One region of the Pectobacterium aroidearum genome, then DNA from elsewhere that is predicted to be linked to it. Evidence: predicted binding sites of a transcription regulator. Region 1 holds the regulator's gene; the other holds the start of a gene.

Region 1 (7,383 bases):
TTTTTGCCACACGGGCTAGGTTTTAACCAAATGTGGGTTTTTGATAATATTTGCTACAAAAAAAACCACTTCTCGTGCTATTTACTTCTCTGTTTATACGAAATTTAAGCGCACTATTATATTCTGAAAAAAAGAGTAAAAAGAGTGGCATGCTACACTGAGCCAGACCATAATTTATTGGTATAACACTGCGTCGGCCGCGGCTGTGCCAGCCCGACATATTCGCGATTAAGGAGTTTGAATTATGATGAAGCGTTTACTTGTGGTTACCCTTGCAGGTATCACGCTGGCTGGTTGTGCTAATACCAGTACGCTTTCAGGTGATGTTTACAGTGCATCCGAAGCTAAACAGGTACAGACCGTTACCTACGGTACGATTGTTTCTACGCGCCCGGTTCAGATTCAGGCGGGAGAAGATTCTAACGTGATCGGCGCACTGGGTGGTGCCGTATTGGGTGGTTTCCTGGGTAACACTATCGGCGGCGGTTCCGGTCGTAGTCTGGCAACAGCAGCTGGCGCAGTCGCCGGCGGTGTAGCGGGTCAAAGCGCCACAGGTGCACTGAACCGCACGCAAGGTGTAGAACTGGAAATTCGTCGTGATGACGGTAGTACCATTATGGTGGTACAGAAACAAGGCGATACGAAATTCAGCGCAGGTCAACGCGTTGCTATGGCCAGCAATGGCCGCAGTATCACCGTTTCTCCACGCTGATGCTGTGTGACGCTCGCCACTGTCTGTGGCGAGCGTCACAACGAATAATCAACTCCCGGAATAAACAACCAATAACAGATACCGGTAATATTGCCGGGATTTAATTCTCCCTCTGCGTAACCCAAATTTAGCTACGCTTGATTTTCATGTAATGCCAATATATTTTTCTCAAGGCGCGCAACCAGCAGCGCTAATTCATCAACCTGCTCCGGCGTAATTCCAAATAATACTTCATTACGTGTATGGCTAATTACGCCATTGACTGCCTGTATAATCGGCTCTGCTGATTCGGTCAGCATAATACGTTTTGCCCGACGATCGTGCGCACAAACGTGGCGAGTGATTAACCCTTTTTCCTCAAGCTGATCCAATGTTCGGACTAACGAGGGTTGCTCAATACCTATCGCTTTGGCCAGCTGAATCTGCGACTGACCAGGGGGTAGATGGTATATGTTATGCAGCGTAACCCAATGCGTCTGGGTCAGTTCAAGTGGTTTTAATCGATGATCGACCAGCGCACGCCACACGCGCACCAGACGGGCTAAATCAGATCCTAATGGCAATTCCATCACCTCTCCTTATTGTTAGCACGCTAAGTTATATCCCTGGATTGCAATCAACTCTGATTTATAAAATAAGAAACGACTTTATTGTTGTAAAAATAGAACCATCGTGAAATGGATTCTATCAAATAAAAGTCTTCTAAAAATGATCTCAGGCTTATTTTATTCAATCGAACGCTCCTGCGTTGCTTAAACAAAATTTCACGTAAATAGATCATCTAAGACAAGATGACTTAAAACAACGATGGCTGACGGGATTCTGCTGGCGTATCGGTTTTCTCTGAACGCTGTGAGCGTTTCATTCTCTGCCGACACAAACGCAGCACATCCTGTTTCTGCGCATCACTCATTTGGCCCCAACTAAAGCGTTCATTACGACTGCGAAAGCAACCGCGACAATACCCGCCTTCATCCGCCTGACAAATACCACGGCATGGATTAGGGACAACAAAGAGTTCAAGTTGCTCTGGCACAACACCTCCTGCTACAACTCTATTTATTGAAGCCCTGTTCTTTACCGCTGGCAAGCCAAAACAGACAGTCATAATGAAAATAATTAGATAACCATTGTAATAACTGACGATTTTTTTACACGTCAAGCGATCTAAAAGTGCTCCAACGCGCTATTTGCCCCTCCTGTTAGTACGTTTTAACACAAACCTCACCATCGTGTCGCATTTTTAGCATCATCCCAACAGCTTGGACTCGACAGAGCCACAACGCTATACTTCCCTTTTGTTGCACTTTTTAACGAGGACACTATGCGTTTACTTCACACCATGCTGCGTGTTGGCGATTTACAACGTTCTATCGATTTCTATACTCAGGTTCTGGGAATGCGCGTGCTGCGCACCAGCGAAAATACCGAATACAAATACACGCTGGCTTTCGTCGGTTATACCGAAGAGAGCGAAGGTGCGGTTATTGAACTGACCTACAACTGGGGCGTCGACAGTTATGATCTGGGCAACGCCTATGGTCACATCGCACTGGGCGTCGACGATGTTGCCGCAACCTGTGAGCGTATCCGCAAAGCAGGTGGCAATGTCACGCGCGAAGCCGGTCCGGTCAAAGGCGGCACCACCGTCATCGCGTTCATTGAAGATCCAGACGGTTATAAAATCGAATTGATCGAAAATGCCCACGCGGGTAACGGCATCGGCCACTAATATCTCGCTTTATACAGGTGCTGCAGCAGCACCTGTTCTCCCCCCTTCTTCTGCCATCACCGTCGTTTGAACGGCAACGGCATGCTGCATCTCCGGCCAAAATTTGCAATAATGCGCGCTGCGTTTTGCTAACAATTAAGAGACAAATGGCTGATAAAAGTGATCTGAACGCCCTGAGCGGTCGTTTTCGTGGGTTTTACCCGGTAGTGATTGATGTTGAAACTGCCGGATTCAATGCGAAAACCGATGCCTTGCTGGAAGTTGCGGCGGTAACATTAAAAATGGATCAAGACGGTTGGTTGCAGCCAGATGAAACGCTACATTTTCATGTTGAGCCATTCGAAGGCGCGATCCTCGAACCCGCCGCGCTAGCATTTAACGGTATTGACCCCACAAACCCGCTACGCGGTGCAGTGAGCGAATATGATGCACTGCATGAAATTTTCAAAGTCGTGCGAAAAGGGATCAAGGAGCAAAACTGTAATCGTGCCATTATCGTGGCGCATAACGCCACATTCGATCATAGTTTCATGATGGCAGCAGCGGAGCGCTGTAGCCTGAAACGTAACCCGTTCCACCCTTTCGCTACCTTCGATACCGCGGCACTCAGCGGGTTGGTGTTAGGCCAAACCGTACTAGCTAAGGCCTGTATTACCGCAGGGATTGCGTTTGACTCCAGTCAGGCACACTCCGCGCTGTATGACACCAACCAGACGGCATTACTGTTCTGCGAGTTGGTTAATCGCTGGAAACGCCTGGGCGGCTGGCCGATTGCGCTGGAAGAAAATTCGCTGGAAGACGTATCAGCCGAAGACTGAAAAAATGGGAAATCCAGAGAACAAAAAACGGGTGCCATGAGGCACCCGCTGGAAGAGGATTTACGCTCGCATCGTAACAACATTACGCATCGTCATTACGCCAAAAGAAAGTATTACTCTTGATCGGCCTGCTGCGATTTGTATTTGTCTGCCGTTTCTTTGATCAGCGGTTGCAGTTCGCCACGCTGAAACATTTCAACCACGATATCACAACCGCCAATCAACTCACCATCAACCCACAGCTGCGGGAATGTCGGCCAGTTCGCGTACTTCGGAAGCTCAGCGCGGATATCCGGGTTCTGTAAAATATCAACATACGCAAAACGCTCGCCACATGCAGACAACGCCTGAACGGTCTGTGCGGAAAAACCACAGCTTGGCAATTTCGGGGAGCCTTTCATGTACAGCAAAATCGGGTTTTCAGCAATTTGGCGCTGAATTTTTTCAATTGTCGGTGTCGTCATCTTCTTGCTTCCTTAAACCTATAGGATGGCTAACGTCCAAAACGCTAGCCATGAGCCGCCGTCAGAGGTACCACGACAGCGACATTGACTCAGTGATATTGTACCGATGCCACTAGCCACAAAAAAACGCCATTTTTTGTAAGGGTATTTTCCCTGCAAGTTATTCGCCATTGATGAAATCAACACCAGAATGCGTTGATAAATCAATCGAAAAAACAACTATTAACGTTTTTTCACTATTCTGTATGAATAAAGCGGTCATGCCCACTTTTTTATGACGCCGTTTTCAGGAATACTGTGCGGATTGAGCGAGTTAAGGATTATGTTCGGTCACTTTTATTATGCGCTTATTTATTACTCTTTTTATATTATTTTTCAGTAATCTATCCCTGAACGTCGTTCAGGCTGCGCCGCATACCCCGCATTCTGCGCCGAAGAAAAGCGCCGTTGAAGAAACCAACAAGAAAAGCCGCCAAACAAAGGGTAATGCTAAATCACCGACACCGATCAAAAGCAAAAAACCAGAACCTACCGCCGCCAGAACGAAAACCAAGCCCCGTAGCGCGAACAAATCAACAGAGAAAAAGCCATCCCGGACGCAAAGCAGCACGCCCGCGCTAGTGAAAAAAAACCTCAAAAAGCTGAAGCCTGAAGAAGAGAAGCAGACGACCGCGCAGGTCAGAGTCAAAACCGGGCTGAAAAAGACAGTGCTCAAGGGAAAGGTAGATAAAAACCCGTCACCCACGGAAAAAGGAATGGCGCTGAGCGCGGCACATAAAAAGCGTTATCAGCATGCCAAAACGACAGCAATGAATAAGTTGATGAGCCAGATAGGTAAGCCTTATCACTGGGGCGGTTCATCACCCTTTACTGGATTCGACTGCAGCGGGCTGGTCTATTACGCGTACAAAGATGTCGTTAAAATCCAAATTCCGCGCACCGCTAACGAAATGTATCATCTGCGTGATGCCGCTCCGATTAAAAAGAGCGAACTGGAAAGCGGCGATTTGGTGTTCTTCCGCATCAATAATCGTGGCGCAGCCGATCACGTCGGAGTTTATCTGGGAGAAGGGAAATTTATTCAGTCGCCGCGTACAGGTTCAGATATTCGTATCAGCAAGCTGAGTGAAGATTACTGGCAGGAGCACTACGTGGGCGCGCGTCGCGTGGTCACACCGCAGACAATTCGTTAAGAGACAGACAACCTACATCGAATGGAAATGATTCAGACACGTTTTATGTAGCATCAACGTGTCTGAATACCTAGCCTGTGCAGAGCATCGTTCGGTTAATTCAGCACCGCAATAAAACTAAACGTGATGATGACAGCCAACGAGCCAACGGTTGTCAGCAAAGACATCTTCAGATCTGTATCCATAAACCACTCCTTTATTAGCGAACAAATTTTAGCTGAAAATTTCACCTGAAAGCGCTATCTGAAATAAAGACACCGCGATTCACAGCCGAACCCATTTAGGCAGTTAAATCTACAAATAATAGGGTTATTACGATTCTTTCATAATTCTAGTGAAAAATCTCGGACGTATGCATCACTAATAGTATAAATTACCCCTTTCACTTTCATGATAAATCGGACACAATCCGCTGTTTATGAAAGCGCTGCGTATCAGTCGAAAAACGTCAACCCAGATCCCTTCGGTATAACATTCGGCATTCTCCTTCTGAAATCCTGTTTTTTAGCTTAGAAGAAGAACATTAAACGTAGGCAAACGATTAACAATATACTTACGTCTGTAACAGGTAAGTTCAGGAGTCATTTTTAGATGGCAACGATTAAAGATGTGGCAAAACGTGCTGGCGTTTCCACCACAACCGTATCGCACGTGATCAATAAAACACGTTTCGTCGCCGAAGAGACCAAGGCAGCCGTCAGGGCGGCAATCAAAGAATTGCACTATTCGCCCAGCGCCGTCGCCCGCAGCCTCAAAGTTAATCACACCAAATCTATCGGTTTGCTGGCCACATCCAGCGAAGCGCCCTACTTCGCCGAAATCATTGAAGCTGTCGAAAACAGCTGCTACGCCAAGGGTTACACGCTGGTGCTGTGTAATTCGCATAACGACATCGGTAAACAGCGCGCCTATCTCTCCATGCTGGCGCAAAAACGCGTCGACGGCCTGCTGGTCATGTGCGCCGAATATCCACCTGAACTGTTGGCGATGCTGAAAGATTATCGCAGCATTCCGATGGTCGTGATGGACTGGGGGCAGATGCACAGCGATTTTACCGATACGATTATCGATAACGCCTTTGAAGGCGGTTATATGGCCGGTCGCTACCTGATCGAACGTGGTCATCGGGATATCGGTGCTATCCCTGGTATTCAAGAACGTAACACCGGCAGCGGACGCTACCTCGGCTTCTTAAAAGCGTTAAAGGAAGCCGACATCACCGTGCGTGAAGAGTGGGTTGTTCAGGGCGATTTCGAGCCGGAGTCCGGTTATAAAGCGATGCATCAAATTCTCGCGCAGAAACAGCGGCCAACGGCCGTATTCTGCGGTGGCGATATCATGGCGATGGGCGCGATCTGTGCGGCAGATGAATTAGGTCTGCGCGTGCCGCAGGATATTTCGGTGATCGGTTATGACAACGTGCGCCACGCGCGTTTCTTTACGCCGGCACTGACGACCATCCATCAGCCGAAAGAGCGTCTGGGGCAGTCTGCTTTCGCGATGTTGCTGGATCGCATTACCAGCAAGCGGGAAGATGCGCACGTCATCGAAGTGCACCCGACGCTGATTGAGCGCCGCTCGGTTGCAGACGGCCCTTACCTCGACTATCGCCGCTAACGGCAGCAATACCGTCCAAACGATTTTTCTATTCCTGTTCGCTTTCCTCTCTGCTTCAGCCCATTTTCTTGTATGCTGGCTGAAGCAGTTATAAATCTACTATCGCGTTTCATTTCCTCTGGTGACAGCCGATTACGTCGGCTGCGATAAGTGCTGTCCAGGTGTTTTACGATACTTTTACATAAAGTTAAGGAGACATGATGGGTTCACCTTATACAGAAGAATGGGATCACGATGCCACGCCTTGGTTCCGCATAATGCGGGATAAGTTGGCCGCTGCGGATATCATAATCAACGGTACCCGCCCTTTTGACATCCGCGTGATTAATCCCGGCATTTTTAAACGTGTCTTGCGAGAAGGTTCATTGGGATTAGGTGAAAGCTATATGGATGGGTGGTGGGAGTGTGAACGGCTGGATATGTTTTTCCATCGTGTCCTGCGCGCAGGGCTAGGGAAAACCTTACCTCACCGCCTGCACGATGCCATGCGAGTCGCCCTCTCTCGCGTCACGAATTTACAATCCCGTCGGCGCGCTCAAGTGGTCGGTGAAGTGCACTACGACCTGGGGAACGATCTTTTTACCCTCATGCTGGATCCTTACATGCAATACTCCTGCGCCTACTGGAAACAGGCACAAACGCTGGAACAGGCACAGGAAGATAAACTCACCATGATTTGTGAAAAACTCCAGCTTAAATCCGGCATGACGCTGCTGGATATCGGCTGCGGATGGGGCGGGCTTGCTGAGTTCGCGGCGCGGCGTTACGGTGTTTCCGTTTACGGCATCACCATTTCCAGAGAACAGCAGGCACTGGCACAACAGCGCTGTCAGGATCTGGACGTCAT
Region 2 (7,383 bases), 2.3 Mb from region 1:
ATCTCCTTCCCGGCATGTATGCCACTGTGGAAGGTGAAATCCTACGCAACGACATCACCTTTGGCAGCCGTCGCATGTTGACCTGCCAAATCAGTGATGGCAGCGGCATGCTGACCATGCGCTTCTTCAATTTCAATGCGGCGATGAAAAACAGTCTCGCACCGGGACAGCGCGTTACGGCTTATGGCGAAATCAAGCGCGGCAAAATCGGCGCGGAAATCATCCATCCTGAATACCGTGTTCAAGGGGATAATACGCAGGTCGAGCTACAAGAATCACTCACGCCGGTTTATCCCTCCACAGAGGGTATTCGTCAGGCAACGCTACGCAAACTCACCGATCAGGCGCTGGAGCTGCTCGCCGCCAACCACATCGATGAGTTACTGCCTGAATCCCTGAGCCGTTCCCTCATTAGCCTGCCGGATGCGCTGCGCACGTTACATCGTCCCCCACCGGATATGCAGCTCAGCGAGCTGGAACACGGGAAACACCCGGCGCAGCAGCGGCTGATTATGGAAGAACTGCTGGCGCATAATCTGAGTATGCTCGCCGTACGGGCCGGTGAGCAGCGACATAAAGCCTCGCCGCTACAGGCTCAAGACGGCCTTAAGCAACGCCTGCTCGCCGCGCTGCCGTTCAACCCCACTCAGGCGCAAAAACGTGTCGTGGCGGAGATTGAAGCGGATATGGCAAAAGATTTCCCGATGATGCGTCTGGTGCAGGGCGATGTGGGCTCAGGGAAAACGCTGGTCGCCGCGCTGGCTGCATTGCGTGCCATTGCTAACGGCAAACAGGTCGCGCTGATGGCACCTACAGAGCTATTGGCCGAACAGCACGCCCATAATTTCCGTCAGTGGTTTGAACCACTGGGGCTTGAAGTGGGCTGGCTGGCTGGTAAACAGAAAGGAAAAGCGCGTCAGGCACAGCAGGACGCTATCGCTAACGGCCAGGTTTCCATGGTGGTCGGGACGCACGCCATTTTTCAGCAGCAGGTGAAATTCAACGGGCTGGCGTTAGTCATTATTGATGAACAACACCGCTTTGGCGTGCATCAACGCCTTGCGCTGTGGGAAAAAGGCGAAGAACAGGGCTTTCATCCCCATCAATTGATTATGACCGCCACACCGATTCCCCGCACGCTGGCGATGACTGCCTATGCCGATCTGGATACGTCCGTCATTGATGAACTGCCGCTGGGCAGAACGCCCGTCACCACGGTCGCCATACCGGATTCACGTCGCAACGATATCATCGAGCGCGTGAATAGCGCCTGCCAGCAGGAAGGGCGGCAGGCCTATTGGGTGTGTACGCTGATCGAAGAATCCGATCTACTAGAAGCACAGGCGGCAGAAGCCACCAGCGAAGAGTTGAAGGCTGCGCTGCCGAATCTCAAGGTCGGGTTGGTTCATGGCCGCATGAAAGCACAGGAAAAGCAGGCGGTGATGCAGGCTTTCAAACAGGGCGAACTACAACTGCTGGTGGCGACCACCGTCATCGAGGTGGGCGTGGATGTCCCCAACGCCAGTCTGATGATCATTGAGAACCCGGAGCGTTTGGGTCTGGCGCAACTGCACCAGTTGCGCGGGCGCGTCGGACGCGGCGCAGTTGCGTCTCACTGTGTACTGCTCTACAAAACGCCAATGAGCAAAACCGCACAGAAACGGCTTCAGGTTCTACGCGATAGCAACGATGGCTTTGTGATCGCTCAGCGCGATCTGGAAATTCGTGGACCGGGTGAATTATTAGGTACGCGACAAACGGGGAATGCCGAGTTCAAAGTGGCCGACCTCCTGCGCGATCAGGACTTGATTCCGCAGGTGCAGCGCGTTGCGCGCCATCTCCATGAACACTACCCCGAACATGCCATTGCGCTAATTGAACGCTGGCTACCCGAGCGCGCACGCTACACCAACGCCTAATCGCAGCAGCGCATTCTTCATTTCCCCCAAAAGTATCCCGTTAAATAATAAGGCTTTGCTTATCAGACGAAATTCATATCGAAAAGATGCGTTAGCAAACGTTTGCTTTCGACAAAGAGATCATTAAAATGCGCTCTTTGTCGTTTCAGGAACGCCAACTTACATCATGACTACCACCACGGAAACGTCCCAAACAGAAGCCGCTGCCGCACCTCAGCGCAGTGAACTCATCTATCGTCTTGAAGACAGGCCGCCGCTGCCGCAAACGCTGTTCGCCGCCAGCCAGCACCTGTTGGCCATGTTTGTTGCGGTGATTACCCCCGCGCTACTGATCTGTCAGGCATTGGGTTTACCCGCTCATGATACGCAGCGCATCATCAGCATGTCGCTTTTCGCTTCCGGTCTGGCCTCTATTCTACAAATTAAAACCTGGGGCCCCGTCGGTTCTGGCCTGCTGTCTATTCAGGGCACCAGCTTTAACTTCGTGACGCCACTGATTATGGGTGGATTGGCACTGAAGAATGGTGGCGCAGATGTTCCCACCATGATGGCGGCGCTGTTCGGTACGCTGATGGTCGCATCCTTCACTGAAATCATTCTTTCACGCTTCCTGCATTTAACCCGCCGCATCATTACCCCGCTGGTTTCCGGCATTGTGGTGATGATCATTGGTCTGTCGCTGATTCAGGTCGGCCTGACTTCTATCGGCGGCGGTTATGCCGCTATGGGTAATAACACCTTCGGTGCGCCTAAGAACTTATTGCTGGCAGGTGTGGTATTGCTGGTTATTATTCTGCTGAACCGCCAGCGTAACCCCTACCTGCGCGTCGCCTCGCTGGTGATTGCCATGGCGGTGGGTTATCTGGGTGCCTGGCTAATGGGTATGCTGCCGGAAAACACATCCTCGCAACACGATACAGCTATCATGGTGCCAACACCGCTGTATTACGGTTTAGGCTTTGACTGGAACCTGTTGATCCCGCTGATGCTGGTCTTCATGGTGACGTCGTTGGAAACCATCGGTGACATCACTGCAACCTCCGACGTTTCTGAGCAGCCAGTCAGAGGCCCGCTGTACATGAAACGTTTGAAAGGCGGCGTGCTGGCCAATGGCCTGAACTCTTGCCTTTCCGCCGTATTCAATACCTTCCCTAACTCTTGCTTCGGCCAGAATAACGGCGTCATCCAGCTTACTGGCGTTGCCAGCCGCTATGTGGGTTTCGTGGTTTCACTGATGCTGATCGCACTGGGGTTGTTCCCTGCCGTTAGCGGATTTGTGCAGCATATTCCAGAGCCGGTTCTGGGCGGCGCCACTATCGTAATGTTTGGTACGATCGCGGCGTCCGGTGTGCGCATTGTGTCCCGTGAGCCGTTGAACCGTCGCGCAATCATGATTATTGCGCTGTCGCTGGCCGTTGGCCTTGGCGTGTCTCAGCAGCCGCTGATTCTGCAATTTGCGCCGGATTGGATTAAAACATTACTGTCTTCCGGTATTGCCGCTGGCGGGATTACCGCAATCGTGCTGAATTTGGTTTTCCCACACGAAGAAAAATAGCGCCAGCCCGCAATAATTTCTGTTCAGTTCATGTAAAAGCGAGCGGTGATGCAACACCGCTCGCTTTTTACTGTCTGTAACAGCATTACCTATTGAGCCTTCAGGGAAATTGCGGCATAAGAACAGTTCTCCCTGACGATTGGCATGGACTGACACGATGAAATTTATCGGGAAATTATTGCTGACCCTACTGCTGCTAGCCTTTTTAGCGCTGGTAGTCGTATACGTATTACTGCAAACCAGTTGGGCGGCAGGCTGGGTAAGTAATTGGGTAAACCAGAACACCGACTACCAGTTGTCACTGGGAAAAATCAATCATGATTGGTCAACAGCCGATCACATCCAACTCACCGATGTCAGTTTTGGTCAGAAAAACCAGCCGCCGACGCTCACCGCCAAGCAGGTTTTAGCCGGGTTTAGCGTGCGTCAACTTACCGAACCACGTCATTTTGCCAGTCTGGAGCTAGAAGGCGGTACGTTAAACCTTTCTTCACAGGCCGCCACACTCCCTATCGAAGCCGATGTGCTACAGCTGCGTACGATGGCACTGCAGGCAAAGGACGGTGATTGGCGCCTGAATGGCCAGCAGATCAACGGCGGGATGACGCCGTGGCAACCCGAGGCGGGCTATCTACTGGGCAAGCAGGGGCAGTTCCAGCTCAGCGCCCGTTCACTCGAACTTAACGATATTCCCGCCAGCCAGGTCTTAGTTCAGGGCGAAATCAACCATAACCAGCTGATTCTGAACAATTTCGGCGCCGATGTTGCTCAAGGGCAGCTAACAGGCAACGCCAGCCGCGCGGAAGACGGCAGTTGGCAGATCGGTAACCTGCGACTCAGCAATGTCCGTTTGCAAACACAGAGAACGCCGGAAGCCTTCTGGCAGCCAGTGACCGAGCTGCCTTCCGTTACGGTCAACCGATTTGATCTGATTGATGCTCGTATTGAAGGGCCGGGATGGGCGTTTATCGATCTGGATGTTGCCCTGCAAAATGTCACGTTTAAGCAGAATGACTGGCAAAGCGAAGGGGGAACGCTGTCGTTCAATGCAACCGATATTGTGAACGGCAACATGCACCTTATCGACCCTATCGTGAATCTGGATTTGTCACCGGCAGGCGTTAACATCAAACAGTTTTCCACACGCTGGGAAGGCGGTTTACTGCGAACCAACGGCAACTGGCAACGTAGTAATCGACGCTTACAGCTGAACGAATTTGTTGTCGCAGGGATGGAGTACACACTCCCCGGCGACTGGCGTCAGCGGTGGCAAGCGACGCTGCCATCATGGCTGGCAGAAGTGAATGTGCGAAAATTCACGGCCAATCGCAACCTGCTGATCGATATCAACCCGGATTTCCCGTTCCAGCTCACCGCACTGGATGGCTACGGCAGTGATTTGCTGTTAGCACGCGACCACCAGTGGGGGGTCTGGACAGGATCGTTGAATCTTAATGCCAGCGACGCGACGTTCAATAAAGTCGATGTGCGCCGCCCTTCACTGGCACTGGTAGCCAACGATAACCAGATCGCCATTAACGAACTCAGCGCATTTACGCAAAATGGCATGCTGGAGGCCAAGGCGACCATCAGCCAGCAACCGGCACGTAATTTATCCCTGTCGCTGACGGGGCGCGCCGTGCCGCTGGATGTTCTGACGCGCTGGGGATGGCCAGAACCCGCAACCGCACCGACAGGCAACACGAATCTGCAATTACAGTTGAATGGGCGGCTTGCCGCCGATACACCGCTGAAGCCAACGCTAAACGGTACGCTGCAGGGTGTGGATAGCAACGATCGCCCAATCAGACAGCAAATGCATCAGGGAACCGTGGCAGAAACGCAAGAATGATTGCGCTTTCAATACACGGGGCCAGGCCGTTGGCAAATCTATTTACCAAATGGAAACGGGAGTAACGGAATAGAAGAGTAAAGCGTTTGCGCCAGGGACAAAAACGTCAGGAACGTTTTTGAACGTCGCTTGCGACGGCCCTGAAAGGGTGAATCTCAGGGATGAGATTCATATCTGCGCAAGCCGAGCTTACATGGACGTACTTGCAGCGTCTTTACGATCTATCCGTTACTCCCGCTCTACGGACTTTGTCAGCAACATCACACAGTCAGAATCACGTGTATTATTATGGCGAAATGCTGCTGGCTAACATGCAGCGTGATGTTCCGATAGGAAGGCCATCATAATATGGTCACTGCGAGTTAATCTACTTCCGAACCGCCTTCTTCCAGCGGTGCATCCGGCTGGGCAGGCAGCACGATATACACCCCTTCAAATAGCGCCCCTTTATTGTCATCACCGAACAGCTCGACATTTAACTGCACGCGTGCCTTACGCCCACGCGCCAGACGATCAAGATCGCCACTCAGCGACCCTAAATCAGCAATAGCACTTGGTCTGCCACTGACTGGCGCACTGTAACGAATGTGCGCATCCGCCAGAATAATCGTTCCACCGAGGTGCCGTTCACGCAGCAGCAGCCAGATCAGCCCCCAACCGGTGAGCGTCGCGAGAGAAAACATGCTGCCGGCAAAAAGCGTGTGGTGCGGGTTTTGGTTGCCCGTTTCAGGCATGGTGGTGATAAATTTCTTCCCAGTGTACTGGCTTATCCGCACCCCCATCTTTTCACTCAAAGGGATGTGATCGTACCAGGCCTGTTGTAGCTGTCCGCACCAGTCAGGGCGGTGCAAAATATCATCCAGCGTCGCCACCGGTTTAATCATCAGAAAGTGCCGCACAGGCGTCGTTTGTGGTGCAGTGATTTCGCCCTGGTTAACAAAACCCAGCTTGGAGAAGAAATCCATTGCGTCTTCACGGGCGCTACAGACCACACGCTTGACGCCTTCCTGACGCGCCACGGACTCCAGGGTAATCGCAAGCAACGTGCCTAACCCTTTCCCCCGCACGTCGGGATGAACCGCCAGGAAACGGATGGCCGCTTCATTATCCGCATTGATGGAAAGGCGGCCTATCGCGACCAGCCTTCCCTGTTCATCCACCACAGTTTGGTGATGTGCCAGAGCATCGTAGGCATCGCGCTCGGAGCCTAACGGCTGGCGCAGAGGTTTACGCAGCATTTCCCAGCGGAATTGATAGTACGCATCCAGTTCTTCTGCGCTTTCAGGTACTCTCAGATGATACATAACCCTTCCTCTATACCGAGATGCCTTATTGCATCGGGGTTCATAAGATCAGACCGCTGACAAACGGATACACGGCGCAATAGCGGCAACGGTGCCTGCAACGTTATGTCTGTAGCCAGAACGTCACCGGGCCGTCATTCACCAATGCCACTTTCATATCTGCCGCAAACTGCCCCGTTTCCGTGTGAACGCCTTGTTCACGACACTGTCCGACAAAATACTGATAGAGGCGATCGGCCTCCGAGGGATGTGCACCGCGAGAAAACCCAGGCCGCATGCCACGCTGCGTATCAGCCACCAGTGTAAACTGCGAAACCACCAGCACATTGCCGCCAGCCTGACGAACATTGAGATTCATTTTCCCGTCATCGTCACCGAATATGCGGTAGCCCAACACGCGCTCACAGAGTCGCGTGGCTTTTTGTTCGTCATCGCCCTGCTCAACGCCCAGCAAGATCAGCAAACCTTTATCGATCTCCCCAATAACCTTGCCTTCCACCGTAACGCTGGCGCTGGAAACCCGCTGAATTAGCGCAATCATAAAACCCAACAACTCCTGATGTCGTCATTCCCAATAGGGGCTGTGTCCGCCCCTGCGATATAAATCATGCTTTAGCTGTCGCCGCCTGCATAGCAAAAAAATCCGGCACCACCTGACGATCGGTCACCAGAATGCTGTGAATGCCCAAACTCTGTGCAGCATCGACGTTCGCGGCATTATCGTCAAAAAAGACAGCCTGCGCTGGCGTAACA

Evidence for each region. Region 1 encodes PurR, which represses purine synthesis genes. Its sites were predicted from a motif close to CANGCAAACGTTTGCNTG; they were not measured.
Region 2: a site for PurR is predicted at 2,011-2,028, ahead of AB8809_RS23310 (NCS2 family protein). Genes of this name have one in related genera too.

Annotation. Positions count from the first base shown of each region.
Region 1 covers NZ_CP166097.1:2,231,789-2,239,171, reverse strand. The annotation lists gene AB8809_RS10370 (glycine zipper 2TM domain-containing protein) at 245-712, shown strand; gene slyA (transcriptional regulator SlyA) at 844-1,281, opposite strand; gene AB8809_RS10360 (DUF1289 domain-containing protein) at 1,509-1,748, opposite strand; gene gloA (lactoylglutathione lyase) at 2,037-2,444, shown strand; gene rnt (ribonuclease T) at 2,591-3,262, shown strand; gene AB8809_RS10345 (Grx4 family monothiol glutaredoxin) at 3,376-3,726, opposite strand; gene AB8809_RS10340 (NlpC/P60 family protein) at 4,068-4,919, shown strand; gene AB8809_RS10335 (YnhF family membrane protein) at 5,015-5,104, opposite strand; gene purR (HTH-type transcriptional repressor PurR) at 5,511-6,536, shown strand; gene cfa (cyclopropane fatty acyl phospholipid synthase) at 6,737-7,383, shown strand, end outside.
Region 2 covers NZ_CP166097.1:5,164,743-5,172,125, forward strand. The annotation lists gene recG (ATP-dependent DNA helicase RecG) at 1-1,919, shown strand, start outside; gene AB8809_RS23310 (NCS2 family protein) at 2,086-3,474, shown strand; gene AB8809_RS23315 (AsmA family protein) at 3,632-5,326, shown strand; gene fabY (fatty acid biosynthesis protein FabY) at 5,689-6,630, opposite strand; gene dtd (D-aminoacyl-tRNA deacylase) at 6,734-7,171, opposite strand; gene yihX (glucose-1-phosphatase) at 7,236-7,383, opposite strand, start outside.